4 regions of the Solitalea lacus genome follow, and region 4 is predicted to be linked to each of the others. Evidence: riboswitches for the same ligand, from Rfam matches in the RefSeq annotation. Region 4 holds a riboswitch; each other region holds the start of a gene.
What was found. Region 4 has a riboswitch for S-adenosylmethionine ahead of L2B55_RS11480 (homoserine dehydrogenase). Riboswitches for the same ligand answer to the same signal wherever they lie in the genome.
Positions count from the first base shown of each region.

Region 1: another riboswitch for S-adenosylmethionine. It lies ahead of L2B55_RS12750 (trans-sulfuration enzyme family protein); the one in region 4 lies ahead of L2B55_RS11480 (homoserine dehydrogenase).
Region 2: another riboswitch for S-adenosylmethionine. It lies ahead of metH (methionine synthase); the one in region 4 lies ahead of L2B55_RS11480 (homoserine dehydrogenase).
Region 3: another riboswitch for S-adenosylmethionine. It lies ahead of L2B55_RS05895 (homoserine O-acetyltransferase family protein); the one in region 4 lies ahead of L2B55_RS11480 (homoserine dehydrogenase).

Region 1 is NZ_CP091740.1:2,939,787-2,947,832, reverse strand. It holds gene L2B55_RS12760 (sulfate adenylyltransferase subunit 1) at 1-475, shown strand, start outside; gene L2B55_RS12755 (OsmC family protein) at 580-993, shown strand; SAM riboswitch class I at 1,172-1,284, shown strand; gene L2B55_RS12750 (trans-sulfuration enzyme family protein) at 1,418-2,599, shown strand; gene L2B55_RS12745 (TonB-dependent receptor) at 2,930-5,860, shown strand; gene L2B55_RS12740 (hypothetical protein) at 6,020-6,163, shown strand; gene L2B55_RS12735 (nitrite reductase) at 6,443-8,046, shown strand, end outside.
Region 2 is NZ_CP091740.1:4,017,537-4,025,582, reverse strand. It holds gene L2B55_RS17310 (SusC/RagA family TonB-linked outer membrane protein) at 1-229, shown strand, start outside; gene L2B55_RS17305 (RagB/SusD family nutrient uptake outer membrane protein) at 248-1,546, shown strand; gene metF (methylenetetrahydrofolate reductase [NAD(P)H]) at 1,621-2,574, opposite strand; gene metH (methionine synthase) at 2,636-6,334, opposite strand; SAM riboswitch class I at 6,478-6,579, opposite strand; gene L2B55_RS17290 (PstS family phosphate ABC transporter substrate-binding protein) at 6,946-7,962, shown strand.
Region 3 is NZ_CP091740.1:1,389,963-1,398,008, reverse strand. It holds gene L2B55_RS05920 (hypothetical protein) at 57-572, opposite strand; gene L2B55_RS05915 (CapA family protein) at 770-1,729, opposite strand; gene L2B55_RS05910 (YbhB/YbcL family Raf kinase inhibitor-like protein) at 1,790-2,245, opposite strand; gene L2B55_RS05905 (hypothetical protein) at 2,477-2,941, shown strand; gene dnaN (DNA polymerase III subunit beta) at 3,167-4,291, shown strand; SAM riboswitch class I at 4,457-4,555, shown strand; gene L2B55_RS05895 (homoserine O-acetyltransferase family protein) at 4,871-5,896, shown strand; gene rpsT (30S ribosomal protein S20) at 6,151-6,405, shown strand; gene L2B55_RS05885 (M16 family metallopeptidase) at 6,625-7,944, shown strand; gene L2B55_RS05880 (insulinase family protein) at 7,966-8,046, shown strand, end outside.
Region 4 is NZ_CP091740.1:2,675,197-2,683,242, forward strand. It holds gene asnS (asparagine--tRNA ligase) at 1-84, opposite strand, end outside; gene sucC (ADP-forming succinate--CoA ligase subunit beta) at 186-1,376, opposite strand; gene L2B55_RS11455 (hypothetical protein) at 1,563-2,378, opposite strand; gene L2B55_RS11460 (DUF3817 domain-containing protein) at 2,533-2,865, shown strand; gene L2B55_RS11465 (ABC transporter ATP-binding protein) at 2,912-3,586, shown strand; gene L2B55_RS11470 (ATP-grasp domain-containing protein) at 3,605-4,474, shown strand; gene L2B55_RS11475 (hypothetical protein) at 4,476-5,084, shown strand; SAM riboswitch class I at 5,207-5,322, shown strand; gene L2B55_RS11480 (homoserine dehydrogenase) at 5,480-6,721, shown strand; gene L2B55_RS11485 (ankyrin repeat domain-containing protein) at 6,839-7,489, shown strand; gene L2B55_RS11490 (PspC domain-containing protein) at 7,491-7,715, opposite strand; gene L2B55_RS11495 (hypothetical protein) at 7,962-8,046, shown strand, end outside.

The DNA.
Region 1 (8,046 bases), 260 kb from region 4:
GGCACTGCCATCAAACTTAAAGTCTAAAATAAAACAAATTACCACGTTTGATGGTAATTTTGAAACAGTTGGCGCAAAACAATCCGTTACGCTTTTACTGGAAGATGAAATTGATATAACCAGAGGTAACCTGATTACGAAAGTCGGTAACGAGCCGAAGACGGATAAAGAATTTATAGCTCAGATTTGCTGGATGGATACAACTCCTTCGGTACCAGGTGGAAAATACATTATACAGCACAGTAATAATCGTGTTAAAGCGATGCTTCGTGATGTGGATTTCATTGTAAATACAAGTACACTTGAAAAAGATACAGAACGTAAGCAGTTAAAGTTAAATGATATTGCTCAGGTTCAGGTGAAAACTGCCCAACCGCTATTTTTTGATGCTTATGAGCAAAACAAAGCTAATGGTTCATTTATTATTATAGATGAAGGCAGCAAAAATACAGTGGCTGCCGGAATAATTTTGTAGTAGATAGGGATTATGAGTAAAGATGTAAGAAAGAATAGAAAGTTTGATTTACTTAATTCCCATCTTTGCTTTTTGATCTAATATCTTTGTTCTAAATTAAAACTATGAATATTAAACTCGAACGTAGGAATAACGCATATCATTTCGAAGCTGTTAATGAACAGGGAAATGTGTTAAGTATGGATGCAAACCCTGCAATTGGTGGCGAAAATAAAGGGTTTAGGCCAATGGAAACTCTTTTGGCAGGTTTAGGCGGCTGCAGTGCAATTGATGTGATTTCAATTTTAACCAAACAAAAAGAACCAATTCAAGACTTAAAAATCAGTATTGATGCAAAACGTATTGAAGGAGAGGTGCCTTCTTTATTTGAAGTAATTAATGTTGAATATCATTTCTTTGGTGAATTAAGTATCGAAAAAATTGAACGGGCACTGGCTTTAACGTATGATAAGTATTGTTCGGTAGCACAAATTTTAGGTAAATCGGCTAAGCTAAATTATACCTATAAGTTGAATTAATAGACTTCTTAACCCGTATTGAAATCCGGGGAAAATATAACCGAAACCCATGGCTTAAACCATGGGTTTTGTTTATCAATATATTAAGACCACTAAAAATAGTGTTTGCAGTTTAGAATAAGGCTCTTATCTTTGCAACACATTGAATTACCTCTTAGCATTCCACTAAGTACTGTAATTCTTATAAAGAAGAGGCGAGAGAACAGGCTCATTGACCCTCTGGCAACCGCCCAATACGGAAAGGTGCCAAATCCTGCCCAAGCTATTGTTTTGGCTTGGGAACTATAAAAATTACAAGATCATGAATCTAATAATAGTCTTAACTTTCAGGAAACTTAATATTCGTTTGTCATTGACAAATCGAAATATGTTTGCTTTTCAGTTTCTCATTCAGTCATTTTTTTATCCAAAAAATTTTTAGCCCATGTCTAATTTCGAAACCAACGCTATTCGTATTCAAGCAGAACGCTCAGGAGCCAAAGAACATTCAGTGCCATTGTACCTTACATCGAGTTATAAATTTGATGATGCAGAAGACATGCGTGCACTGTTTGCAAATGAGCGCGAAGGAAATATCTACAGCCGTTATTCAAATCCAAATACTTCGGAGTTAATTGAGAAAATGGCAGTTTTAGAAGGTGCAGAAGCCGGATGGGCCACTGCAACGGGGATGGCTGCTATTTTTACCACTTTTGCGGCGTTTTTAAAATCTGGTGATCATGTATTATCGAGCCGTTCTGTATTTGGTTCAACTCACCAGTTATTGGTAAACGTATTTCCTAAATGGGGTGTAACGTCAACTTATGCAGATTTAGATAAAACAGATGAATGGGAATCTTTAATTCAGCCAAATACCAAACTGATTTTTGTAGAAACGCCTTCAAACCCTGGGATCGATATTATTGATCTTGAATGGTTAGGTAATTTTGCAAAAAAGCATAAAGCAATTTTAGTTGTCGATAACTGCTTTGCTACTCCATATCTGCAACAACCAATTAAATACGGAGCCCACCTTTCTATTCACTCTGCTACTAAATATATTGATGGTCAGGGACGTACATTAGGGGGCTTGATTTTAGGCAGCAAAGAATTGATCACTGAAATAGAGGCATTTGCCCGTCATTCAGGGCCGGCCATGTCACCATTCAATGCGTGGGTTTTATCTAAAAGTTTGGAAACTTTAGCTGTTCGTATGGATCGTCATTGCGAAAATGCCCTTAAAGTTGCAGAATTCTTAGAATCAAATCAGGAAATAGAAGTAGTGAAATACCCTTTGCTAAAATCACATCCTCAATACGAAATCGCCAAAAAACAAATGCGCGCAGGAGGGGGGATTGTGACTTTTGTGGTTAAAGGTGGCTATGATCGCGCAAGCAAATTTATGGATGCCTTAAAGATGTTCTCTATTTCTGCTAATTTAGGCGATACACGTTCTATTGCCACACATCCGGCTTCAAGTACACACTCCAAATTGAGTGAAGAAGAACGCCAACAAGTTGGAATTAGCCAGGGTACAATACGTGTTTCCATAGGTCTTGAACATATTGATGACATATTAGCTGATATTAAACAAGCCCTGGAGCTTACAAAGCTTGCGCTTGCATAGAAATTCTTTCAAATTCAGATAACTCTGTAAAATCCCGAAAGTAAAAGCTTTCGGGATTTTTAATTCTCCCCCGAAAAATCCCGGGTTTGGTATAATACCTTAGGATCGTTATCCACTTCAATAAATAGTTAAAAAAACATTTACAATACTCTACTTATTCTGTAGATTTTATATATATTTGTCTTGTAAAGAAATTTATATGGAAAGCAAATATATAATACACTATCAGTTTACCTGTTGTAGTTAACTGTCAAAACAAAACAGTTGATTTTGCTCATTAGCAAATCAGTTTAATATTCAAATTTTTCAACTAAACTAACACTTAATAGAATGAAGAAATCATTACTACTGGCTATTCTTTTGTCCTTTTCGTTAGGACTATTTGCCCAAGATGCAGTTGTCATTAGCGGAATAATTAAAGATAAAGACTCATTGGAACCGCTCGCAGGAGTGTCTGTTCGCATAAAAGGAACAAATTCTGGTACTGCAACCAATAACGATGGCAGATTTGAACTAAAAACCCGTCAGAAGATACCTTTTATCCTCCTGGTAACTTTGATAGGCTTTCAGGCTCAAGAATTTGAAGTAAAAGACTTAAACCAATCTATCGTCTTAAATCTTTCAAGTATAAATATTCAGGCAAATGAAGTTGTGGTAACTGCTTCAAGGGTTGAGGAAAATATTCTAAAATCACCTGTAGCAATTGAAAAACTGGATATAAGAGCGATCAAACAATCTCCGGCACCATCATTTTATGATGCTTTGGAAAACGTGAAGGGAGTGCAAATGACTACTTCAAGTTTAACTTTTAAAGTTCCTAATACCCGAGGGTTTAATATTCCCAATAATTTTCGTTTTATGCAATTGGTGGATGGGGTTGACATGCAGGCTGCAACCTTGGGTGTTCCATTGGGCAACGCCATAGGCCCAACAGAACTTGACATTGCCAGTGTTGAAATTACTCCTGGGGCTGCTTCTGCATTGTATGGTATGAATGCTATTAACGGTATGTCCAATTTGTTGACCAAGAGTCCTTTTGTTTATAAAGGATTAAGTGTGTACAGCAGAACAGGGTTAAACCATGTCGGAGAGGGAACAGGCAGAGATATCAGTAATTTAACAGAAACAGCAATACGGTATGCCATGGCCTTTAATAACAAGTTTGCTTTTAAGGTTAATGCAAGTTATATGCAGGGAACTGATTGGTTATCGGACACTCATACAGACCAAAATCCGAATAACTTAAAAACGGCCAATCCTGCTTATGCTGCATTAGATGGTGCTAATAATATAGTTTTTGATGGCTGGAATAAGTATGGAGATGATGCATTAGCAGGAAGTAACACTGTCTCCCTCACCGGGTTAACAATTGATGGGAAAACTAATCAAACACTTACGGTTGCCCGCACGGGCTATTGGGAACGCGATTTAATTAGTCCTAAGGTAGATAATCTAAAGTTTGATGCCTCTCTGTTTTACCGCGTGAATGATCATTTGGAAGCATCTTATTCATATCGAATCGGAAAAATGGACGGAGTATTTCAACGTGGAAATAAAATTCAACTGGATAATGTAATGGTGCAAAATCATAAAGTTGAGTTAAAAGGAAGTAACTTTTTGGTAAGGGGATATCTGTCATTAGAAGATACAGGTGATTCTTTTAATGTAAAACCGCTTGCCGATAATATGGACTTATATAGTGGAGGCAGTGGAAGTGTTTGGGGCGCAAAATTCAAAAACGCACTGAATACCTACAGTGCCGAACACGGAGGAGCTTTGACTTCAGCTAATTTAGCTGCTGCAACACAATATGCCCGTCAACAAGCCGATGCCAGTCGTGTGCAGCCTGGAACTCAAGCATTTGAGGATTTAAAAAATACTATTATTAAGATAAATAACTGGGATATTAAATCAGCTACAATACCCGATGCCCCTGAAACAGGTGGCGCTGCCTTGGTTCAAAAAAGCCGGTTGTATAATTTGGAAGGTCAATGGGATCTGTCCAAACAGGTTAGATACTTTGATTTATTAATTGGAGCTGATGCTCGAATTTATGATATCATTCCGGATGGGAACAACTTTGTTGACTTTTCCCGTCCTATTGATGAGCGAAATACACCATTGGATGATGGAACTTTCGGCAACGATGTGTCTTATAAAAAGTTTGGCGGCTTTGTTCAGACCACCAAAACCTTCTTTGCAGAGAAACTGAAGCTGTTTGGTTCATTACGATTGGATTACAATCCAGAATTTCAGCCAAAGTTAACTCCTCGTATTGCAGCAGTTTATACACATGCCGACAAGCATAATTTTAGGGTAACTTATCAACAAGGATACCGTTTTCCGGCAATATTTGAAGCCCTTTCATATGTTAACAATGGCAGGGTAAAGCGTGTAGGAAGTTTGCCGGTTATTAATGAGGGATTAGGTTATCTTGAAAACAGTTATACTCAGGCTTCAGTGGTAAACTTTAACGCTGCTGTTAAAGCGGCTGGAAATACTGATGCTGCCGCATTAGCTAACAGAGATCTATTGAAAGTGGCTAATTTACCTAACGCCGGTCCTGAACGAATCAATTCTTTTGAAGTTGGATATAAAAGCATCGTGTTTAATAATAAGCTGGTAATTGATTTTGATGCCTATACAAACACTTATACGGGCTTTTTAGGCCAGGTGCAAGTGTATGTGCCCAAAGACGAAACGGTGGGCACTGACCCAGCCGTAATCGCAATGATTGATCGTAATCGTGATCCTAATCCAGGTACAGGAGGAAATGCTCCAAGTAAAGGCCAGGATCGTTATCGTGTTTATACCAATGCAAAAAATACTTACACCAACTTTGGTTCAGCGTTAGGCTTGACATACAATTTTTATAAAAGATACGTAGTTGGAGGAAATGTCAGTTTCAATAAAATGAAGGCAAATGAAACCTCTGATATTTTCGTAACAGGTTTCAACACTCCTGAATTCTCAGGGAATGTTTCATTTGGTAATCGTGAGCTGTTTAAAAATGTAGGCTTTAGTTTAATCTACAAATGGCAGACCCCCTTCTTATGGGAAAGTCCGTTGGTTACAGGTAAAATAGATGCCATTCACACTTTTGATGCACAAGTGTCTTTGGCTATTCCTCAGGCTAAAGCCAATGTTAAGGTAGGAGGTACCGACCTTTTCAATAGAAAATACCTGCAGTATGCAGGAGGACCGACATTGGGAGGTTTGTACTACGTAGCAGTTACATTTGATGGTTTGTTAAATAAATAGAATTAAAGAAAAACTCAATTGGTTGTCAGTAATAGCATAGTCGTATTTATATGGCTATGCTTATTATTTGCCAATATGGTTAAGGAGTATAAATAGCTGTTATTTAGATTTTTACTTAAAAAATGGCAACTTTTTTTTTTCATTATCGTACAAACGAACATGAAGAATTTCAAAGAAGTTGTACAATCTTTAAAACGGGGAGAAGAAGTAACTATAGAAATCAAATTGGAATTTGATGAACGCCATGTGCTTTTGCTAGCAGGGGTTTTAACAGTTACTATTTTCAACCTAATGATTTTCTAAAAAAAATATTATCCTCCGGTACTTGTCTAAAATATAGTCAAGTGTTTCCTTTTTTTTCTACAGTTTCAACTTTCAATAAGTTTTTAAGAGATTAATTAGTTAGGTATTTATTTCACTTGTTTGTTGTAATATTTTTAATAAATATCAATTGTCAGTGAGTTTTTAGCATTTATTACTTAACTGTTTTAAAACTCTTTTACACTTATTTTTTGAATCCTCAATAAAAGGTCTTATAATTGCATAATAATCCACATAATCCATAGACTATATAATTACAATATGCAAAGCTTCAGAACAGAACTTGAAAACCCGGTAGTAGAGCGTGACATTATTGAATTGGAGCGCAAAATTACACTATACCGTGAAGGGAAGATTGATGAAGAGAAATTCCGTAGTCTGCGTTTAGCGCGTGGTGTTTACGGTCAACGTCAGCAGGGTGTTCAAATGGTGCGTATAAAATTGCCTTATGGTAAGGTTACTATGCAACAGTTGGAGCGCATTTGTAAGGTTTCGGATGAATACTCAAGAGGAAGATTACACATTACCACTCGTCAGGATATCCAAATACATTATGTTAGTCTTGATCGTACCCCTGAGTTATGGGCAGAGCTTGAGCGTGACGACATTACTTTGAGAGAAGCTTGTGGTAATACTGTGCGTAATGTTACTGCTTCATCAATGGCTGGAATTGATCCAAATGAGCCATTTGATGTAACTCCTTATGCTCATGTCATGTTTGAGTATTTTCTGCGTAATCCAGTGTGCCAGGATATGGGACGAAAAGTTAAAATTGCTTTTTCATCATCAGAAAAAGATACCGCATATACATTTATGCATGACTTGGGTTTCGTTCCTAAAGTTAAAATCATTAATGGTGAAGAAGTTCGTGGTTTTAAGGTAATGTTGGCAGGAGGCTTGGGTTCGCAACCTTATTTAGCTGAGGTTGCTTATGAGTTTTTGCCTGTCAATCAGATTGTTCCTTTCTCTGAAGCAGTATTACGTGTCTTTGATCGTTATGGAGAACGTGTCAAAAGGCATAAAGCCCGTATGAAATATCTGATGCAGGATGTAGGGCTTGAGGGTTTCTTAAAATTGATTGAGGAAGAGCGCTTGGCTCTTAAATATAAGATTTTTGAGATTGATGGAACTGTTAGCCAGGAGCCGCAACTTCCTGCTTTAATCCAACTTCCTGATTTTGAAATAGCTGACAGTTCTAAGTATGAAAAATGGTTCAAAACCAATGTTTTCAAACAAAAGCAAGACGGTTATTTTGCTGTTGGACTAAAGATTGTGAATGGAGATATTCTAACTCCTGTAGCCCGTAAACTAATTGAAATTGTTAAAGAGCTTTCGGCAGATGAAATTAGGCTTACTAACACTCAGGGAATTTTATTAAAATATGTTCATGCTGCTCATTTACCATACTTGTTCTATAAGTTAGATGAGCTTGGTTTGGCGGAAATTGGCTTTGAAAGTACGGCCGATATTACTTCTTGCCCTGGTACTGATACTTGTAACCTTGGAATTTCCAACTCAACAGATATCACTCGCGAGCTGGAAAAGGTGATTTATGAAGAATACCCTGATTTTATTTTCGGCAATGATGTCTCTATAAAAATCTCAGGCTGTATTAATTCTTGTGGTCAACATGCCATGGCTGCCATTGGTTTTCACGGATCAAGTCTTAAGAAAGATAAGTTGGTACTTCCTGCTCTTCAGGTACTAATAGGAGGAGGTGTGCTTGGAGATGGTTTAGGCGCTGTTGCTGATAAAGTAATTAAGGTGCCAAGTAAACGTGGTCCTGAAGTATTGAGGATTCTTTTAAATGATTATCAGCAAAACGGAGAAGAGGGTGAGTATTTCTTAAGCTATTATCAGCGTAA
Region 2 (8,046 bases), 1.3 Mb from region 4:
TTTTGTTAAACTAAGGGAAATATCATTGGGTTATAATATCGGTAAGCTTAAGTTTTTTAAAGATTTAACAGTTAATGTAAGCGGACGTAACCTTGTTTCATGGGATGATTATAAAGGTTATGATCCTGAGGTAAATGCAGGTGGGCAAAGCACGGTATTAAGAGGAATTGACTTTGGTGCTGTTCCTATTCCACGGACTTATAGTATTGGAATTCAAGCTAAGTTTTAACCTTTAACTAAGACGATCATGATAAAAATCAACATAAAACGATCTCCCATTATCATATTGGCAGCTTGCTTTTTTATGGTGGTGGGATGCGGGAAAGATTTCTCAGATCCAACAAGGGTGCCTGAAGATGCTGTTTTTGGAACCTTACAAGGTTTAACGGGTGCAGTGATTGGCTTACAGCGCGATTATACATTTGGAAGAGCCAGCTCTTTGTATAACTCAGTGACCAGCAACGGATTTACCACTAAAGAGTTTTTCCTTGTTAACCCAGGCAATTTGCCTGAGGCTCAATTAAATACTGGAGGAATTGCAGTTGACGGGAATAACACTATTCTTGTAGGGTTGTGGTCCAATAGTAATAAAATTATTTACGATGCTAACAGGATAATTGAAGCATCACAGTTACAATCCGACAAAGGTTACGTAAGCGGCTTAATTGGTTATTCTACAATTTTCAAGGCCTTGGCATTGGGTAATATGGCAAGAGGTTGGGAGCAGGTGCCGCAAGGCATTGGAGTAAATATTGGCTTTGTAGGAAGAACAGATGGGTACAATATGGCAATTTCCGCAATTGATCAGGCATTGAGCATCATCAATACAAATCCTATTAGCACTACTTTCCTCGGTAATATTCCACCTGGCATTGATATTTCGAATACACTTAATGCCTTAAAAGCAAGGTATGCTCTTGCTGTAGGAAATTATGACTTAGCTTTATCTGCTGCCAATGCTGTTGACTTAACTAAAAGATCAGTATTGAATTTTGACGTAACAACACAAAACCCGATTTATCAGACCGCAACTGCATCCAACAATGTCTATCAGCCAATTGATTCTACTTTAGGGTTGAAAGTTCCTCTACAACCTGATCTGGCTGATCAACGGGTGCCTTTTTATACGGTTATTAATCCAACAATTCCTCCACGGTTTAGAATAAAAGGCTTTGGTGTTGCTTTAGACACTCCTTTTCCTCTTTATTTACCTGGAGAAATAACTCTGATAAAATCTGAAGTATATACTCGTAAAAATGATCTGGTGAACGGTTTGGCCGAATTAAATAAAGTGGTGACCAAAACAGCGGCTTCTGATCCATTTGGGGTAGGCGCTTCATTACCTCCGGTAAGCGTGGGTTCCCAACAAGAGTTATTAGATCAGATATATAAGCATAGGTGTATTGAGCTATACATGTCGGGTCTTAAGTTAGAAGATATGCGTCGCTTCAATAGGCCTAATTCTGAGAGGGGACGCAACTTTTACCCTTATCCAAATGCAGAAAGAGATAATAACCCTAATACTCCAAAAAATCCAGATTTTTAAGAAGGGATATATAAAAGAGGTACTGTTTTATTTGTTATTTAAAACAGTACCTCTTTTATAAGGTAAGTTTCTAATTAAAAAACTGCTTTGCCTATTCTTCTTATTGTATCTGATTTACCCATGGTATAGTAATGCAGGCATGGGGCCCCCAGATCAATTAAACCCTTTGATTGTTGAATACACCATTCAATACCCACTTCTCTTACTTCCTTGTCGGTTTTGCAGTCGGCAACAGCATCGGCTAATTCTTCCGGGATATCGATACTGAATACTTTAGGGAGTAAAGTCAGTTGCTTTTTGGTCGTTAAGGGTTTTAATCCAGGTATAATTGGAACATTAATTCCGTTTTCACGACAAAGAGTTACGAATTTCTCATATTTTTCATTGTCAAAAAACATTTGTGTCACAATGTATTCTGCGCCCATGTCAACTTTCATTTTAAGATAACGTAAATCCGTTTTCAAGTTAGGGGCTTCAAAATGTTTTTCCGGGTAACCAGCAACACCGATGCAAAAATCTGTTCCATTCGGGCCGCTGTATTCTTCATGCAAGAATTTACCATTGTTTAAGTTAATAACTTGCTCAATTAATTCAGAGGCATAGGAGTGCCCTCCTGTTTCAGGAATAAAACCACCATCTTCTTTGCGGGCATCACCACGAAGTACCAAAACGTTATCAATGCCTAAAAACTTAAGCTCAATAAGCGCATTTTCAGTGTCCTCCTTGGTAAAACCACCACATATTAAATGCGGTACAGCATCAACCTTATATTTAAATTGAATAGCAGCACAAATACTAACCGTTCCGGGACGTTTTCTGGTAGATACCTTTTCTAGTAGCCCGTTTGGTTGCTTTTTATAGATGAAATCTTCACGATGATAGGTTACATCAATAAAAGGTGGTTCAAATTCCATAAGCGGTTCAATCGCCTCAAAAATTTGATCGATGCTTTGACCTTTCATTGGTGGCAACAACTCAAAAGAGAAGAGTGGTTTCTTCGCGTTTTGTATATGTTCGGTTATTTTCATTTTAAATTTTGTGTGTTTTCATTTGTGTATTCTGCTATTGAATTCACAAATCTTAATCAAACTAATAAGCTAAATTCGGAGCCATCCATTTCTCTGCCTCTTCGATGCTCATATTTTTCCTGATTGCATAATCTTCAATCTGGTCTTTTTGAATTTTACCTAATCCAAAATACTTTGAATCAGGGTGCGAGAAATAAAATCCACTTACAGCCGCAGTCGGATACATTGCTAAGCTTTCCGTTAAAAAAATTCCAGTGTTGGCTTGTGCATCCAAAATATCAAACAAGGTGGTTTTCTCTGTATGATCTGGGCAAGCTGGATACCCTGGAGCCGGACGAATACCTTTATAACGTTCTTCAATCAATTCTTCGTTGTTGAACTGTTCACTAGCATCGTATCCCCAATATTCTTTACGTACCAGCTCGTGCATTCGTTCGGCAAATGCTTCTGCCAAACGATCCGCAAGTGCTTTGGCCATGATGCTGTTATAGTCGTCGTATTGGCTTTCAAATTCCTCTACCAATTGATCTAAACCGATTCCCGTTGTTACTGCAAATCCACCCCAATAATCTTCAATTTCGGTTTCCTTTGGTGCGATAAAGTCGGCTAATGCGAAATACGGAATGTTCTGAGCCTTTTCTATTTGCTGACGTAATGTGTGTATAGTTGTTAATTTTTCCTTACGGGATTCATCTTTATACAATTCAATATCGTCATGCCCAATAGAGTTTGCCGGCCAAAAGCCAATTACGCCGCGAGCAGTAAGCAACTTTTCATTAACAATGCGCTGCAGTAGCACCTGAGCATCATCAAAAAGTTTTTTAGCTTCAATACCAACCACTTCATCCTTCAAAATTTTAGGATAACTACCATATAATTCCCAAGTATGGAAAAATGGAGTCCAGTCGATATAGTTTACTAGATCAGCTAAGTTAAAGTCGCTAAAGACCTTTGTTCCAATAAATGAAGGCTTCTTAGGCTGATAGCCGTCCCAATTCAGTTGTAGTCTTCGTTCACGAGCCACTTCAATTGGCACAAATGTTTTAGTTGACTTTTTATTCAAATGGAAATCTCTTAACTGATCATATTCTTTGGTTATGCCAGCCATGAAATTTCCTTTCTGTTCATCATTCAATAAACTTCCAGCAACAGGAACAGAGCGCGATGCATCTAATACATGCACCACAGGGCCGTTATAATTTGGAGAGATTTTGACTGCTGTATGTACTCTTGAGGTAGTGGCACCACCGATCAATAATGGAATATTAAAGCCTTCCCGTTCCATTTCTTTGGCAACGTAAACCATTTCATCCAGCGAAGGGGTGATCAGGCCGCTTAATCCAATAATATCAACGTTCTCTTTGCGTGCAGTTTCCAAGATCTGTTGGCATGAAACCATAACACCTAAATCAATGATTTGGTAATTATTACATGCCAATACCACTCCCACAATATTTTTTCCGATATCATGAACGTCGCCTTTTACAGTGGCAAGGAGAATTTTTCCTGCTCCAGATCGCTGTGTTTCTTCCGAAGCATTCCCGCTTTCCTGAAGTAATATTTTCTCAGCCTCAATATATGGCAGTAAATAAGCAACAGCCTTTTTCATTACTCTGGCTGATTTTACTACTTGCGGCAAGAACATCTTTCCTGATCCAAACAAGTCGCCTACAACGTTCATTCCATCCATTAATGGTCCTTCAATTACTTGTAGTGGGCGGGGGTATTGCTGGCGAGCTTCTTCAACATCCTCATCCAGGTATTCAATAATTCCTTTGACTAAAGCATGGCTTAAGCGTTTCTCAACCGGCTCTTTACGCCATTCTTCGTCTTTAACAATAGTTTTACCTTTTGCTTTAACTGTTTCAGCAAAACTTACTAATCGTTCAGTAGCGTCATCTCTTCTGTTTAGAAGAACATCCTCTACCAGTTCAAGCAAGTCTTTGGGAATTTCCTGATAAACCTCCAGCATTCCGGCATTGACAATCCCCATGTCTAAGCCTGCCTTTATTGCATGATATAAAAAGGCAGAGTGCATTGCTTCGCGAACGGTATTGTTTCCGCGGAAAGAAAACGAAATATTACTTACGCCACCACTTACCTTGGCTAATGGCAAATTTTGTTTTATCCATCGGGTAGCTTCAATGAAGTCTACTGCATAGTTATTGTGCTCTTCTAACCCTGTGGCAACTGTTAAAATATTGGGATCGAAGATGATGTCTTGTGGTGCAAAACCAATTTCATCAACTAAGATTCTGTAAGAACGTTCACAAATTTCTATACGACGTTTATAAGAGTCTGCCTGTCCCTGCTCATCGAAGGCCATTACCACAGTTGCGGCTCCGTAGCGTTTTATTTTGCGAGCATACTCTTTGAACTTTTCTTCTCCCTCTTTTAGTGAAATAGAGTTGACAATGCCTTTCCCTTGCAGGCATTTTAAACCAGCTTCGATCACACTCCATTTAGAAGAGTCGATCATAATTGGCAATTTGGCAATATCAGGTTCAGAAGCTAATAAATTCAGGAATTTAACCATAGCCGCTTCTGAATCCAGCATGCCTTCGTCCATGTTCACATCAATCACTTGAGCGCCGCCCTCAACCTGCTGGCGGGCAACAGCCAGGGCTGCTTCATAGTCGCCTGCTAAGATCAGCTTAGCAAACTTGGGAGAGCCTGTAATGTTGGTTCGCTCACCTATGTTTACAAAATTGGTTTCAGGAGTTATGACTATTGGCTCCAGACCACTTAGGCGTAAATAAGACAACGGCTGCTTAAGCTGGCGAGGGTTGTGTTTTTTCGCTTCTTCTGCTATAGCTCGAATATGGTCAGGAGTAGTTCCACAGCAACCACCAATAATGTTTACAAAGCCGCTCGATAAGAAATCGCGAATTTGGCTAAGCATTTGTTCAGGAGTTTCGTCGTACTCTCCAAACTGATTGGGCAAGCCGGCATTTGGATAAGCTCCGATAAAAAATGGCGCTTTCTCCGCAAGTTCTTCCAGGTATGGGCGCATATCTTTGGCTCCCAAAGCACAGTTAAAACCGATAGATAGCAAGTCAAAATTTGATAGCGATATCAGAAATGCTTCAGCTGTTTGCCCTGAGAGGGTTCTACCACTGGCATCGGTAATAGTTCCCGAAACCATGATCGGTAGTTTAATATTATTGGTTTCAAAATATTGATCAATCGCAAATAAAGCCGCTTTGGCATTAAGTGTATCAAATATGGTTTCTACCAAAAGAATGTCAGCTCCACCATCAACCAACCCTCTTACTTGTTCTGTATAGGCTTCAACCAACTGGTCGAAAGTTATGGCTCGATATCCAGGGTCGTTAACATCTGGAGATAAAGATGCTGTACGGTTCGTTGGACCGATGGCGCCGGCTACAAAACGCGGATTTTCTGGGTTTACAGTATTGAATTCAGTGGTTACTTCCTTTGCAATTTTGGCTGATTCATAATTTAGTTCATATACCAAATCTTCCATGTGATAATCAGCCATAGCTATACTAGTGCCACTAAATGTATTAGTTTCAATAATATCTGCTCCAGCCTCTAGGTACTCGCGATGAATAGCTTTAATAACATCCGGCCGTGTAATGCTCAATAGGTCATTATTACCTTTAAGGTCGGAAGGATGGTTTTTAAATCTTTCGCCTCGGAAATCTTCTTCTTGCAACTTATAACGCTGAATCATTGTTCCCATGGCTCCATCGAGCACCAAAATCCGGTTTTTTAGTAGTTCTTTAATATCTGCCATCAATTTCAATCCATTCTTGGTTAAATCCAAAATAAAGTATGTTTGAACAATTACTTTTGTTGCCTAAAGGCCAACACGTGATAACTCAGTGTTAGTTTAAAAAATCTTGCTTATTAGAGTTCATCAAGTGGAGAAATCCACTATGCTCATCTGCTCCCATATAGTTGGGATAGAATTTGGCACCTTGTAAGCACAGGTTGCCAAGACTTCATTGGGTCTATTCCCTCCGTCTTTCTTTATAAGCGATACAAAAGTCATTAATTAACTGGTGAAAACCAAACGATTTTGTTAAAAAAGTGTAGCAATCCTTGCTATTTAATTTATCACAGGTTTAAATTTGAGGTATTTGTGTTAACATTAGGTGTTAAATGGCGGAAGTTAATGTTAATTAATTTGATGAAATGACTAGGCTGTTTGATGATGGTGAATGAAAATTAATATTCGGTTAATATATTTTATTAAATTTTTATTTAATAAATGCTTGTAATTCAGCGTTAAAGTGAATAAATTGTTAATCAAATGTTATTTAACATTTACTTAACATTGGATTAATATTTAAGTAATCTTTTTCTTTCTCTTTTGTGTTCGAAAACTTAGCCATCCAAGGAAAAATGAAAAGGATATTTTTTTTACTAACAACCGCGGCATTTTTAACATCATGTGGCGGCGGACAAAAAGCGAACACAAATAGTAATTCTGGCAGTCAAACCGGAAGTGTTAAAATTGACGGATCAAGTACTGTTTACCCAATTTCAGAAGCAGTTGCAGAAGAATTTAGAGGAGTGCAATCAGAAGTGAATGTTACTGTGGGAGAATCGGGAACAGGTGGAGGATTTAAGAAATTCTCAAGAAATGAGATTGACATCAGTGATGCATCTCGTCCAATTACTGCAGAAGAAATTGAAGCTTGTACTAAAGCCGGAATTAACTTTATCGAAATTCCGATTGCGTTTGACGGTTTAGCGGTAGTAGTTAGTAAACAAAACACTTTTATTGATCATCTAACGGTTGCTGAGCTTAAAAAGCTTTGGGAACCTGCAGCTCAGGGAACAATTAAAACTTGGGATCAGATTCGTCCGACTTTCCCTAAAGAGCCAATCAAATTATACGGAGCAGGTACTGCCTCGGGTACTTACGATTACTTCACCGAAGCTATTTGTGGTAAAAAAGGTGCTTCTCGTGGTGATTATACTGCTAGTGAAGATGATAACGTGTTAGTACAAGGAGTATCTCAAGATAAAGGCGGTTTAGCTTATTTCGGTTTAGCTTATTATGAGCAAAATCAGGATAAATTAAAATTAATTCCAATTGATGGTGGAAACGGACCTGTTTCTCCTAGTCAGGAAACTGTTGGAAATGGAACTTACCAGCCTTTGTCTCGTCCTATTTTCATCTATATCAACAGCAAATCATGTGAGCGTAAAGAAGTAGTAGATTTTGCTAAGTTTTACGTAGAGAACGCCGGTCGTTTGGCAAAAGAAATTGGTTACGTTCCTTTAAGTGCAGAAGAATACAAACTGATTCAGGATCGTCTAAACAAAAAAATTACAGGCACAGTATTCGTTAACGGAAAATCTACTGTTGGAACAAAAATGGCTGACCTTCTTAAAATTGAAGAAGGAAAGTAATTCAGTTTTTTAAACATATTTAATTGTAAGCCCCGGAATCTGCTCATTATACAGGTGTCGGGGCTTACATGAGTAATTGGTTCA
Region 3 (8,046 bases), 1.3 Mb from region 4:
GAATAGTAGCACAAAGCTCCAAGCTTGCACGTCAGCCCGCCTGACGTAAAATCGTGTTAGCTGTGCGTTGTTTTCTCGTTTCGGGATATAATATATTTTGTCAATAGTGTCAGTAATGCGATTATTAATGTTACAAAATAAATTGCCGTCAATGTGCTTTTCAAAATTGAAAAGATGTTTGTCAGTTGCGTCATTATCGTGGAATTGTCGGGATAACTTTTCAACATTGTAATTATTCCGATGTTTTCCAAATAGTCAAAGATGCCCGCAAAAACAGGTACAAAACAGAGATAGAATAAAAAGCTGTCTTCTTTGTTAATTTTCTTTATGATAAATGCAAAAACCAAACAATAAGTCACTCCAAATAAACAAGGATAAATTAAATCTAACGGGATTTGCTGAAATAAATAAGCGTTTCTACCGTCTGAACCCAAGGCATTTAAAAGAGAATTAACGTAATCTTCATTGTAGCCTGTCGGCAACATATCTAACAACTTCATTCCATCTGCAAAGTTCATTACTTTCGGAATAGTTACTGTAATCATAATTGCATACACGATGTTTGTCAGCATGAACAGAATTAGTATTTTCTTTCCGTTTAAATTTCGTTTAATTAAATTTTTCAATATCGTTGGTTTGGCTGTCCGTTACAATGACTGAGAACTCAAATTTAGGTGCACCAGGGGAATAAACAGGTAAAAGCTTTATGCCTTGTATTTCATCAATAAGTGGACATTAAGCACTATTATCAATTATTCAATATCCCTTTTTAATGTAAAACTTCACCATTCTCCATCACCTCTGTGTCAAATTGGGAACAGAGAATTTGCATATGCGAAATAGCCCATTTGTAGTCTGCTCCTGTGGCCAGATTAACCTGGCAATTCGAAATCAAAACCGGAAACAGCTTTAAACCCTTAATTTCTTTTTTATCCACTTCACAAACAAAGAAAAAGGAAAGGTCGTTTCTGAACGCCGGAGTAACCTTGTAATCATCTACAAAATCCCCTGTATCATACATAATAAGTTTTCCGTTATACCATTCTATCCCTTGAAAGATATGAGCACTATGACCATAAATAATATCTACCCCACCATCAATCATAAAGTGTGCAAAATCAACAAATCGGGTGTTTGGCCGTTCACGCATATTAGGTCCCCAATGAATACTAACGATTAATAAATCAACCATTTCCCTGACCGATTCTATATCTTTTTTTATCTTTTCAGTATCTCCCACGGAAACATAATTAATACCGGGAGTATCAGCTGTTGCTTGCCATCCGGGTTCATTGTCCGTAAATCCCAATAAGCCAATCCGAATGTTACATTTGGTAAATATTGCGGGCCGGGCTGCAGCAGCAGAGTTTTCGCCGGCGCCAGCATATTTAACTCCTGCCATTTGAAGCATTTTAATTGTATCCCACAATCCGGCTACACCATAATCAAGCACATGGTTATTTGCCAGGTTCACGGCATCAATTCGGGCTTTGGTTAATACGGAGATATGCTCAGGATCAGCTTTGAAGTTAAAGGTCTTTAAGGCCAGATCATGACTGCGGGTTAAAGCTGTTTCAAGGTTGATAATGTTCAAATCTGTGCTTTGCAACAGTGGCAAAACATTTCCCCACACATAGCTATGATTGCTATTTTTAATTTGGCTATTAACCAGCCTTCCTATCATTACATCGCCGGTAAAACCAATAAATAGTCGATCCTCCTTATTCACACGATTCTTTTAACAGGAAGAAATAATTCTATTGCCGCTACATATGTAGTTTTAATATGATCATTGTCTTTTATATGTCCCCATCAGCTCACCATAAGCAACAATATGATTTTCCATTGCTTCTAACAGGCTTTCCTTTCGTGAATCGGCTTTTAATTTTAACAGTTTATTCAAGGCGTACACTTTAAAGAAATATCGGTGAGTGCCTGATGGAGGACAAGGCCCTCCGTAATGATGTTGTCGAAAATCGTTTATCCCTTCTATACCCGGAATTGAGTTTTCTTTGATTTCTTCATCCGTATCGATATTCCAAACAAGCCAGTGATTCCAGGTGCCCATAGGAGCATCGGGATCATCCACAATTAAAACCAGGCATTGTGCATTTTCAGGTATTTCTTTAATTGTCAAGGGAGGATTCACATTTATTCCCTCGCAGGTATATTTTTCAGGAATCATTCCGCCTTGCTTGATAACACGACTCGAAACAGCTAAGGCCATTTTTACTGCTACGTTCATTGGTAATCGTATTAATAATGAACATTTGGAAATAAAACACAATGTTAAAATTACCAAACAAAACACTGACAATCAAACCTGACACCACCTCAAAAACTAAACACAGAAACTTCAAAAATGCTCTTTTTACATAATTTACCTCCCGAAAAAACTTCTCAAATCTTAGTAGTTTATCACCTTGTTTTTCGTAAATTATAGAAATCATTTTTCCATCAGCGCTCTTAAGAAATCATGCAATTATTGGAGTATATAAGCTTTTTGCTGCTTTCATCGGTTAAGTTTTTCTTTTTTTACCCTGTTTTCATCACCAAAGAAGATTATAATTTCCTGGAAGCTATGACCTTTGGCTTAACAGCTGGTTTTATTGGTTCTTCAACATTTATCTTTTTCGGTGATGTTATGTATCAATTCTTTCACCGGCTTGCATTAAAAAAGGCCATCACTCATCCACCTAAAGAAAAAAAGCAACGCAGTATAAAACATCGCCGTTTAATAGTTAAACTGAGAGACGATTATGGTCTATGGGGTATCGCATTTTTAGCTCCGATACTGATCACTATTCCGCTCGCTTGCATTTTGGCAACCCGTTTTTACCACAATAAAGGAAAAATACTAGGTCATTTTATGATCGCGATAGCTTTTTGGTCAGCGTTGATTTACATCTTCAAGTCCTCATTAATTCATTTAATTTCTTAACAGTTGGGCCAATTTTAACATTTCCGCCCGTTTTGTTTAAAACTTTAGCACTTCAGTTACTTGGTTTATTAACCAAACGTTGATACTTTCAACTTTTTATTGTTAAAAGTTAGACCTATTTTAGGCCCCAGAATAGCACAGATACGAAACAAGCCTTTAAGCCATTTGTATTAACTTTTCTTTTGTATAAATGCTTTAGGGCGATAAAAAACTAATCATACGCACATGAAATTTATTGTTTCAACAAGTACCTTATTAAAACAATTACAAGCAATCAGCGGAGCGCTGAGCAGTAATACAGTTTTACCAATTTTGGAGAACTTTTTATTTGAAATTAACGATGGTACTCTTACTGTTTCGGCTACCGATTTACAAACTTCAATGACCACTAGCTTACCAGTTGAAGCAAAAGAAAACGGTAAAATCGCCATTCCTTCGCGTATTTTACTAGACACGCTGAAAACCTTGCCTGAACAACCGGTAACTTTCACTATCGATAATAACTCGTTTGCCGTTGAAATTAACGCCGGTGATGGTAAATATAAATTGGCAGGTGAAAACGGAGATGATTTTCCTAAAATTCCTGTGGTTGAAAATGCTAACACTATTTCAATTACCGCCTCTGTACTTGCCGAAGCAATTAGCAAAACTTTGTTTGCTGTATCAAATGATGAGTTACGCCCGGCGATGACTGGGGTTTACTGTCAATTAACGCCGTCCAACATTACCTTTGTTGCTACGGATGCACACAAATTGGTTCGCTACCGTCGCTCAGATACACAAGCCGAATCAGCATCATCTTTTATTTTGCCTAAAAAGGCCTTGAACTTATTGAAAAGTTCATTACCGGCAGAAGATGTGGCTGTACAAATTGACTACAACAACAGCAGTGCATTTTTCCGTTTTAATAGCATCAGCTTAATTTGTCGCTTAATTGACGAGCGCTACCCTGATTACGAAGCGGTTATACCTCAAAACAACCCAAATAAGTTAACCATTGAGCGCGCTCAGTTTTTAAGTTCATTGAAACGCGTGGTAATCTATGCGAACAAAACTACCCACCAGGTACGTTTAAAAATTTCAGGGAGCGAACTAAACATTTCTTCAGAAGACTTAGACTTTTCAAACGAAGCTTACGAGCGCTTAACCTGTCAGTACAATGGTGAAGATTTAGAAATTGGCTTTAACGCTCGCTTTTTAATTGAGATGTTAAACAACCTTGACTGCCAGGAGGTAATTCTCGAAATGTCAACTCCTAACCGTGCAGGCATCCTCTTCCCTACTAACCAGGAAGAAAATGAGGATGTATTAATGCTGGTTATGCCAGTTATGTTAAATACTTATGCATAAATTAAAGAATTTTAATACTACAAAAAGCGGCTGTTTCATTTGATCTGAAACAGCCGCTTTTTGTTTTCCACAATAAATTCAATCCAAAATAAATTTGGAATTCTGAAAACCATAAACTTATCTTTGACCTTCGAATTACTTCTTTGCTTTTCTGAGCAACTGGAATTCTTATACAGAAGAGGCGAGAGAACAGGCTCTGTGACCCTCTGGCAACCCCCAAACTGGAAAGGTGCCACTTCCTGCCCCTTTGGGGAGATATAAAAGTTACAGCAAATGAAACAAACACTTCAACTTTTATTAGTTCGCATTAACAAAGCCATTATTTCGCTAGAAATAACGCATTTTTCGTTAACCAGTAACTACAATGATTATCATTCTTCAAATTATTGAGGGTTTATCATTTAAAATTACAGGTAGAAAATATTGGTAATGTAAAAACGATGATAACATCATCCTGTAACTAATAGAGCAAATAGAATTGAACAAAGAGCTTTTTTGAGAATAGATAATTAAGTTAAATTAATCAAGCATCCGAGGTTTCTAATTTCAGATACTTGTTTTTAGTGAAGAATAGCATTGATGATTCAGAAATTTACGTATAACAACCCATTTGAATTAGAATCTGGGGCTGTATTATCCCAAATAGACATTACTTATTTCAGTACAGGAAAATTAAACCGAGAAAAAGACAATGTTATTTGGATATGCCATGCATTAACTGCTAATGCCGATGTAAGTGATTGGTGGAGTGGAGTGGTTGGTCCTGGAAAAGTTTTCGATCCTGAACAGCATTATATTATTTGTGCAAATATTTTAGGCTCTTGTTACGGCACAACAGGCCCTTTATCAATTAATCCTGAAACCGGAACAGCTTATTATCATACCTTTCCGCAGGTAACAACCCGGGACATGGCACGAGCTCATGATATTTTAAGGAAGCATCTTGAAATTGATCAAATTCATACTGTAATCGGTGGTTCAGTGGGTGGCCAACAAGCTATGGAATGGGCTATAGAACAACCTGATTTAATTAAGAACCTATTTTTAATTGCTACCAATGCATTCCATTCTCCGTGGGGCATAGCGTTCAATGAAAGTCAGCGTTTAGCCATTACAGCCGACTCAACATGGAAAAACAACAGTCCTGATGCTGGATTGGCGGGCATGAAAGCAGCGCGTTCTATGGCCCTATTAAGCTATCGCCATTATGATGCATACAAGATCACTCAAAAAGAGGCTGACATTAATAAAATTGATGATTATAAAGCAAGTTCTTACCAGGCTTACCAGGGTGATAAACTAGTGAAACGCTTCAACGCATTTTCCTATTGGCACCTAAGTAAAGCTATGGACTCACACAATGTTGGACGCTGCCGTGGAGGAGTTGAATTGGCACTATCAAAAATCAAGGCTAAGACACTTAGCGTTGGAATAAGTTCTGATTTATTATTCCCACCAGGTGAGCAAAAGTTTCTGGCTCAACATATAAACAACGCCAAGTATGTCGAAATTGATTCCTTCTTTGGGCACGATGGGTTCTTAATAGAATGGGAACAACTAGATAAAATTATTTCTAATTTCTACTCGTCCGTAGTAAATATTTAGTCGTTTAAAATCCCCTTTCGTGCGGTTTTTAATTAAAATAACCTATCAAAAACCGCATGAATTTAATGAAGAAACATCAGATAAATCCATAAAAAATTAATATCAGGTTTTATGCCTAAAGGATCACAGTTTTTATATCTTTGCATCGGCGGAATAGAACTAAAACACAATAGCTTAATTTTTAAAATGTAGTTTGCATTTTAAATTAATACCTCTATATTTGCAGTCCTTTTAGAAAAGAGTTTAATAATATCATGGCAAATCATAAATCAGCGATAAAAAGAATTCGTGCTAACGCAACTAAACGTTTAAGAAACCGTTACCAGGCTAAAACTACTCGTAACGCTATCAAAAAATTACGTGGAATGAACAGTAAAGCAGAAGCTACTGAACTTTACAGAAAAGTTTCTTCTATGTTAGATCGTTTAGCTAAGAAAAACGTTATTCACAAAAACAAAGCTGCTAACAACAAATCTAAGTTAGCTAAGTTTGTAAGCAAATTAAGCTAGTCAATAATTTTGACTTACGATATACATAAAAGCTTAATCCTTTAGGATTGAGCTTTTTGTGTTCCAATATTCTCCTGACATCCTCTTCCCTTTCAAAATCACCTTTACATTTATTTTAGTGTAATATTTTACATACCGTCAAGGTTTTGTATACATTCTTTATATGAATTTCTAAATTAGCGGCATAATTTAACCTTCAATTTAATCTATTTAATTTATATGAAAAAAAGGCTAATTGGAGCTATTGCTCTCTTTTGGGGCTTCAGCTCATCTATTTATGCCCAAAAAGTTGAGTTCACAGAGTATGATCTTGACAATGGCTTACATGTAATTTTACATAAAGACAATTCTGCGCCAGTTGTTACAGTTTCAGTAATGTACCATGTAGGTTCAAAGAACGAAGTTGTTGGCCGCACCGGGTTTGCCCATTTCTTTGAACACTTGTTATTTGAAGGCTCAGATAACATTAAGCGGGGTGAGTTCATGAAAATTGTTTCACAGGCTGGTGGACAAAACAATGCTAACACAACCCAAGATCGTACCTATTATTATGAAGTGTTACCTTCAAATGAGCTGGAAACAGGCTTATGGCTCGAATCAGAGCGCATGTTTCACCCGGTAATTAATGATATAGGGGTTAAAACACAAAACGAAGTTGTAAAAGAGGAAAAGCGCCTGCGAGTTGACAACCAGCCATATGGACGCTTTGCAGAGGAAGTATTTAAACGTTTATTTACTAATCATCCTTACCATTGGCAAACTATCGGATCAATGGCAGATCTAGACGCAGCCAAACTGGATGAGTTCAAAGCTTTCTTCAAAAAGTTTTATGCCCCTAACAATGCCTGCTTGATAATTGCGGGAGACTTTGAAACAGAAAAAACCAAGAAACTTATTAATGCATATTTTTCGGCAGTTCCCAAAGGTACAGCTATAATGCAACCACAAGTTACTGAAGCCCCAATCTCTAAACCTATTATTGACAGCGTCTATGATGCTAACATTCAATTGCCGGCTATTATTACTGCGTATCGTGTTCCTGGTATGAAAACCAGAGACTCCTATGTTTTAAATATGATTTCGACTATTTTATCAGAAGGAGGAAGCTCTCGCTTGTATAAAAAAATGGTTGACGACAAGAAAAATGCCTTACAAGTTGGTGCATTTAATTACTCATTAGAAGATTATGGTGCATATATTACTTATGCCCTGCCTAATAACAATACGAGTCTTAATGATTTGTTAAAGGATATAGATGAGGAAGTTAAAAAGATACAAAACGAATTAGTTTCGGAAAGGGATTTTGAAAAGCTGCGCAACATTATGGAAAACAATTTTGTTAGTGCCAACAAAGGAGTAGAAGGCATTGCCAACAACCTTGCTGACGCATACACTTTCCACAAAAACACCAACTTGATCAATACTGAAATTGATATTTATCGTTCTATTACACGCGAAGAAATTAGGGATGTGGCTAAAAAATACTTAAGCCCTAATCAACGCGTATTATTGTATTATTTACCAAAAAGCACCCAATAATTATTTAGAACTGACAAAATCATGAAAAAGATATTTTTGAGTACAGCTGTAATTGCTTTAATCTGTACCTCAGTTATTGCACAAACAATTGATCGTAGCAGA
Region 4 (8,046 bases):
AGTGCGCACCCAACCTTTGATAGTTACCTCTGAACCATAAGCAGTTGATTCAAGGACCTCTTTGATGCGTGTTCTTTTTACCATCTTATAATTGAATTTGTATCTAAAAAGTCCATGATTTATAGTCCAAAAAATTAAGACTATAAACCATGGACTATGGTCTATGGACTGTATGTCCGATTAAACTATGCTAAAACTTTGGCTACCAAATCAGCAGCTTCTTTTAACTGAACAGCTGAATAAACTTTTAATCCCGACTCATCAATTAATTTTTTGGCTTCAACGGCGTTAGTTCCTTGTAAACGAACGATGATAGGAACAGGAATATTACCAATGTTTTTATAGGCGTCAATTACACCTTGAGCAACCCTGTCGCCGCGAACAATACCACCGAAAATATTGATCAAAATAGCTTTAACATTAGGATCTTTTAAGATAATATTGAAACCGGCTTCAACAGTTTTAGCAGAAGCAGTACCACCTACGTCTAAGAAGTTAGCTGGCTCACCACCTGCTAATTTAATGATGTCCATGGTAGCCATTGCTAAACCTGCACCATTTACCATACAACCTACGTTACCATCTAATTTAACGTAGTTTAAGTTAGATTTACCTGCCTCAACTTCTGTAGGATCTTCTTCTGATTCATCGCGCATGGCAGCAAGGTCAGGATGACGATATAAGGCATTCTCATCAAGATTTACCTTAGCGTCAACCGCTAAAATTTTATTATCAGAAGTTTTTAATACAGGATTGATCTCAAACATTGATGAATCAGTTGCTTCGTATGCTTTGTATAAAGCCACAACAAATTTCACCATGTCTTTATGCGCTTCTCCTGTTAAACCTAAATTAAAGGCAATTTTACGAGCTTGGAATCCTTGTAAACCTACTTTAGGGTCAATTTCTTCTTTAAAGATTTTTTCCGGAGTGTGTTCAGCAACTTCTTCAATATCCATCCCACCTTCGGTAGAATACATAATGATGTTGCGTCCTTTTGCACGATCTAACAAAACGCTCATATAAAACTCAGCAGTTTTGCTGTCGCCAGGGTAGTAAACATCTTGTGCAATTAATACTTTGTTTACTTTTTTACCTTGAGGTCCTGTTTGAGGAGTAACCAGTTGCATGCCAATAATTTGGCTTGATAATGCTTTTACATCATCCAATGATTTTGCAAGCTTAACACCTCCGCCTTTACCGCGGCCACCGGCATGAATTTGAGCTTTAACAACCCACCAGCCTGTTCCTGTTTCGGCTTGTAACTGTTTGGCTGCTTCAACTGCTTGTTCAGGAGTTTCGGCTACTATGCCTTCCTGAATACGAACTCCAAAACTCTTCAGAATGGATTTCCCCTGGTATTCGTGAATGTTCATCTACGGATAAAATTTACTTTTTAGGTAAAATAGACGGCTGTTTACCGCCTATTCTAATTGCGCCGTAAAAGTAGTATTTATCACTTATTTTTAAAACCTGCAGGCAATTTTTTACTATTCTAATTATGCTTTTTTTATTAAAGGTGTTCTTGATTCAATTTTGCCTGTTACGGCATTCAAAATCCTTTAGTTTAATTGACTCTCGTTGGGGAGTTTACCATTCTTATACACTAACCTTTCATAGCCTTTTATATTTTCATACTCCCATTCAACATCTAATCTTTTCCCTTTAAACTGGGATTGATTCATCTTTAGTCTTTTAATCACTGAATCCTCTTTAACTATTTGCAAGTTTACCCAGTAGCTTCCTTCTTCATTTTTTCCCAGCACCAGATACTCAATATTTTTATCCTGCTTAATTTCATAAAAAGGCAAATCAAATTCACCAGAACGGTCAAGTGCTCTTTTTAAGAAGGCAGCTTTAAAGGCAAACCCCGAAGTATCAGGTGTAAAGGACGAAAAAGGGAGATTTGCAAGTTTATTTTCTTCATCACTTTTACGTTCCACTGCTTTCAAAACTTTTAGGCCGCTATCCAAATAAATCTTAACTTCAACAAATTGATTATTACTTCCCATACTTGTTTTTTCATTTAACTCAGCAAAAACTGGTTTATCACCCTTTAAGTAAATATTCAATCTGCGGTAGCTAAATTCACCTCTGTGCCCATCTTCAATCAGGGCGACTTCTTTATTATTCTTATAATATACACTAACGTCAAACGAGAAATCTCCTAGGTTGTAGCGTAAACTGCGTTTGTACTCCAACTTAGGAAGTTCACCCTTAATTGCATTTACATACTTATCTATTTCCAATTGTTGATTTCCCAAAGTATTTTCGACAGATAAAGAGTCTGGCTTACTTGTTTCACTTGGTTTATGTCCGCTGGTACAAGCAGCCAAATACCAACTCGCACTAAGCAGAAACACTATATGTAATTTCATAATAGGGAGTTATTAATCCATTTAAATTTAGCTAAATTCTTACAAATGGGTCAGCGCCATTTATATAGGCGCGTTGCTTTTAATTTCATTGTCAAAATTTTATTTCCATTGCTCAAGTTTTAATCATAGTACCTATTGCGCAAACTTTAAAGTAATGCTTAAAAAATACGGACAAAGCTTAGTCGGCCGTTTCAGAGCCATAGCCTTTTTAGAAGGCGTTTCGTTTGTTTTACTGATGTTTGTGGCCATGCCCATCAAATACGTGCTTGGTTATCCTGAGGTAGTAAAAATATGTGGCTGGTTTCATGGCTCGCTGTTCGTGGCTTATGTATTATTACTTATACAAGTTGTAATTGAATACCAATGGAAATTTTCCCGTTCATTATTGGCCTTTATAGCTTCACTATTACCTTTTGGAACCTTTATTTTGGACGATAAAGTATTAAAATCGATTCATGAGGCTGAACTAGCAGTAAAAAGCAAGTAATTGATATTACGGGTCAACTGTTCATCAATTTTCCTATTTTTGAGCTATGCTAAAAGCCCATAACCTTCATAAATCATACGGGAAACTTGAAATTTTAAAAGGCGTTGACCTTCATGTCGAAAAGGGTGAGGTGGTCTCCATAGTTGGAGCTTCAGGTGCCGGCAAAAGTACCTTTTTGCATATTGCAGGGACTTTAGATAATGCCGACAGTGGGTCATTGATATTGGATGGGGTAGATGTATCTAAATTAAGCCCGAAAAAATTAAGTGAGTTCAGGAATCATAAAATTGGCTTTATTTTTCAATTCCATCATTTATTGCCTGAGTTTACAGCCCTTGAAAATGTTTGCATACCAGCATTTATAGCAAAAAGAACTAAGGCTGAAGCTGAAAGAAAAGCAACTGAGCTTTTAGAACTTTTAGGATTGAGCAGCCGCTTAAGCCACAAGCCATCTGAACTTTCAGGAGGTGAACAGCAACGTGTTGCTGTGGCCCGGGCATTAATTAATCAACCTTCCATTTTGTTGGCCGACGAGCCCTCTGGCAACCTTGATTCTACAAACGCTAAAGAACTTCATCAATTATTTTTTGATTTACGTGAGCGGTTTAATCAAACTATTGTTGTAGTAACCCATAATGAAGAATTAGCCGGCATGGCTGATCGTGAATTATTGATGAAAGACGGAAGAATTGTTTACGCTCAGCAATCTGCTATTCTTTAAATTAAAACAAAACATTGCATGTCGCAAACTAAAGTACTGCTCACCGGAGCCCAATTGCCCCAAACCGAGCAGATTTATAATGCATTAAGCTCAGGTCAGTATACAGTTTTTTTAGCTGATACGAGTGATCTAACAGGAGATTTTTTTGTTCAAATCCCTCTATACTCAGATAGTGCTTTTGCACATAAAATATTAAAATTGTGTCTCGACAATGAGTTCAAGGTTGTCATTCCACAAATACCTGCTGAAATAAAGGCCTTGGCACCTGCAAAAACACTATTTGCCGAATACGGAATTGCTCTAATTTGCCCTGACAAGCGAATTAATGATCTGCTTTCAGATCTTAGCCTTTTATATACAACACTGCAAGAAGAAAAAGTTTCCGTTCCAGCCTTTAGGAAAGTGGAAAATGTCGAAAACTTTGCTCCGGCGATGTTGCAATTAGGTTATCCTTCAAAAAAAATAAAAGTAGAACCTGTTAATGCTGCAAAACCAACGGATTTTCGAATTGTAGACGATACTGTTAATACATATGGTCTATTATTTCCCGATCCTGAACTTCCTTTAATTAGCTACACTCATCTTTCCAAATTGATTGCTGCTGATAATTTTCCACCACTTGTGTTTTCTGAATTTGAGAATGGAGTTGAATTAACTTATTCTGCAGATTTCTCGAACGGTGTATTACAAACTAAATCAACAGAAGAGGTTGATTTGATTAAGTCGTTAGCAGTGGGCATTGCTTCAATATTAAAACTAAACGGAAATTTCAGATTTAGCTTTGTTCAAGCTGCAAAGGGGTTTAATTTGATCAAATTAAATTGGAACCTTCCTGAAACCGATAAACTATTAACTTTTATAAATAACGAACTACAGAAACTGGATTAAGATGCAGGAGTTGATTGATAAATACCCGACTAAAACCACCTTTATTTTTGAATTAGACAATGTAATTTTTCCGGCAAAGGATTATGACTTACAGGTTTACTACCTTTTTGGTCAGTTTATGGAATTTACCTTACCGGGAATTCATGAAAGTAAACGGATTTTAGATTTTCTGGTATTAAAACATGGAACTATGCCTCGTGCTGAACTGATAGATACTACAATTGAACATTTTGCCATACCACCTGATCTTAAAGAGAATTTCGAACGTTTATTCAAAATTGCACGTTTGCCATTAAAGTTATTGATGTTCAAGCAAACACTTGAGTTTATGCAAACGCTGGTAACCGACCGTAAGCGATTGTTTATTTTAGCTGAAGGAGAAGTAGAGGAGGAGTTGAACAAAATAAAGCAAATTGAATGGAACGGACTGGAAAATTACCTGAAAGTTTATTTTATTGAAGAATCAGAAGGCAAAAACTTTCACTCCACCTTTGATAGGCTAGTGAACGAAAACCAATTGTCAACAGAAGAACTTCTTTGGGTATCAAATCAAAAGATTGAAGTCCCAGGCATAACTGTATTACCGGTATCAGATCTGGTTAAAGTTTAATTTAATATTCGTTAAAGAAAGCAGAAACAAGAAAATTGTACTTGATTTCTTCTTTTTTTAAAATTCTATTTGCATGGCATTTGTAAAACCCTTTACTTTGCGGCAGTAAAAGTTCTTTAAAATTCTTATCCAGAAAGACGGAGGGACAGGCCCTGTGAAGTCTTAGCAACCTTAATGATCTTGCATTAAAAGGTGCTAATTCCTGTGACACAATTAGTTGATGTCATGAAGATAAGCTAGTAGAATATTCCTATTCAATATTTTTCCTCCCTTGCCTTCTTGTACAAACTTAACCTGTCATAGATAATATTGACTTTTTGCGTATTTGCCTCATAATCCTTTTTCGGCATCAGAATTAAAACCTTTTACAGCTAACTTTTTGCTGACAAACAATTATGAGTACAAAAATTAAATTAGGTTTATTTGGATTTGGCTGTGTGGGCCAGGGTTTATACAATGTTTTAAACCAAACAGAAGGGATTAAAGCAGAGATTGTTAAAATTTGTGTTAAAAACCCAAACAAAAAAAGAAGCTTACCTGCTGAATATTTCTCTTTTGACAAAAATGATATTCTTTTTAACGAGGATATTAACGTTGTTGTTGAGATGATTGATGATCCAGAAGCTGCATTTGAAATTGTTAAAACAGCTTTGAAAAGCGGTAAAGCAGTTGTTTCAGCCAACAAAAAAATGATTGCTGACAATTTTGATGAGCTATATGAATTACAAAAACAATACAACGCACCATTGTTGTATGAAGCTTCTGCTTGTGCGAGTATTCCAATCATAAGAAATCTTGAAGAATACTATGACAATGACCTTTTAGGCGCTGTGGAAGGTATTTTTAACGGATCAACCAATTATATTTTAACCAAGATTTTTAAAGATAATATTGATTTCTCAACTGCTTTAAAACAGGCTCAGGAAATCGGTTTTGCGGAAACAGACCCAACCCTTGACGTTGAAGCCTATGATCCTAAATACAAGTTATGTATTATTTTGGCTCACACATTCGGTTTGTTTGTAAAACCTGAAGAAGTGTTCAACTACGGAATTCAAAATTTGTCAACCTTCGACATTCAGTACGCCAATGAAAAAGGCTATAAAATTAAATTGGTTGCTTTTTGCCGTAAGGTGGAAAACAAAATTGTAGCAGGCGTTCTTCCTCGTTTTATTAAGCCGGATAACAAGCTTTTCAATATTGAAAATGAATATAACGGCATTTTGGTAGAAAGTGCTTTCACCGAATCTCAGTTTTTTGCCGGAAAAGGCGCAGGAAGTAATCCAACTGGTTCAGCAGTATTATCAGACATTTCGGCCTTAACTTATAACTATAAATACGAGTACAAGAAGCACAACAGATCTGCTAAAGTTGAATTAACAAATGACTTTACAATAGATCTGTACGTTAGATATTCAACGGCTAATCCTATCGATATTAGTTTATTTTCCAACATTAAAGAGTCATACTCTAATCATGAGTCGGCTTACATAGTGGGAACTATTAATTTTGCAGAGTTACGCCGCTCAGATTTATTGAAACGCAAGGACATTAACCTTATTGTTGCTTCAGATGCCAAATTTGAAGTCATTCAAAATAGTATACAAAGCAAAAGTCAAGAGCTTGTATCGGCCTAATTTAGAAAGTTTTATAAATAAAAAAATGCCCGTCCAACAGTTTTGTTGAGCGGGCATTTTTATTTATATTCAATTCTCTAACACTAGCTTACACTAACTTAAAAACACCCACATGCAATGGAAGCAACAGCCGAATTAATCAAAGCCATCGAATCTAATGAAAAATCAACAGTTGAACGTTTAATTAACTCTGAACCTGAACTGGCAAGCTCAACACTTTCGTCGGGTTTATCTGCCTTGCTATTAGCATCCTATTATAGGCATAAGGAGTTAATTGATATACTATTGAGCAATAGGGTTCAAATTGATTTACATGAGGCATCGGCAATTGGTCGGGCTAGTTTAGCTGATGAATTGTTGGAGTGCGATCCGTTTTCTGTTAATTCATTCTCTGTAGATGGTTTTACACCATTAGGTTATGCTTGCTATTTTGATCATTATGAAACAGCCAAACTGCTGATTGAATGCGGGGCCAATGTAAACTTAGCTTCAAACAACGAATTTAAAGTAGCGCCAATTCATTCGGCCGTTGCCTGTCAAAGTATAGAAATTACTCAACTACTGATAGAGCACCGAGCCAATGTAAATGTTGCACAAATACGGGGAGTAACACCACTGCACACGGCAGCGCACTCAGGAAACCAAAAACTTGTTGAAATTTTAATAGAAGCCGGCGCCGATAAAGAGGCCCAAACCGATGATGGCCGAACACCTTTTGAAATGGCCGTTGAGAAAAAGCATAAAACTCTCAAACGCTACTTAGTGTAGCCTACATTTCCCAGATATTACTTCTCCTACGTTGTTTAAGGTATATACGTACGTCTAAAACCAAAGCTGCAAAAAGGTAAAAAATGATTGGAAAACCTACGGCAATAAATGAGGAGTAAATAAAAAACAAACGAAGTTTTGAGGTTGAAATATTAAATTTTTCAGCAATGTAGCTGCAAACGCCAAAAGAACGACGTTCAAAAAAGCAGATTATTCGTTGTAGCATTTCATTAAAATATTTACACCATTAGCGCAATTTAAGCATTTTTTCTTATCGCAATAAATGGTTTTGAAATGTAATAACGCTTTAGTTTGCCCTCCATTATGTGGAGGTAAATTAAAAGTTTGAAAAAAGCCATGTAATCGTGTCGTTTTCCAAATAATAAGTTTCCATAGGGGCAATGTAATAAAGATGTTATTATACAACCATTGGTGTTGTTTTTGGCATCTATCAGGTATAAAAGTATTCATTATGAAAAGAATTATAATCCTGGTAATTGCTCTCATTGCGTTTGGAGGTATTCATGCAAAAGCCCAAGTATCTGTAAATGTGAACA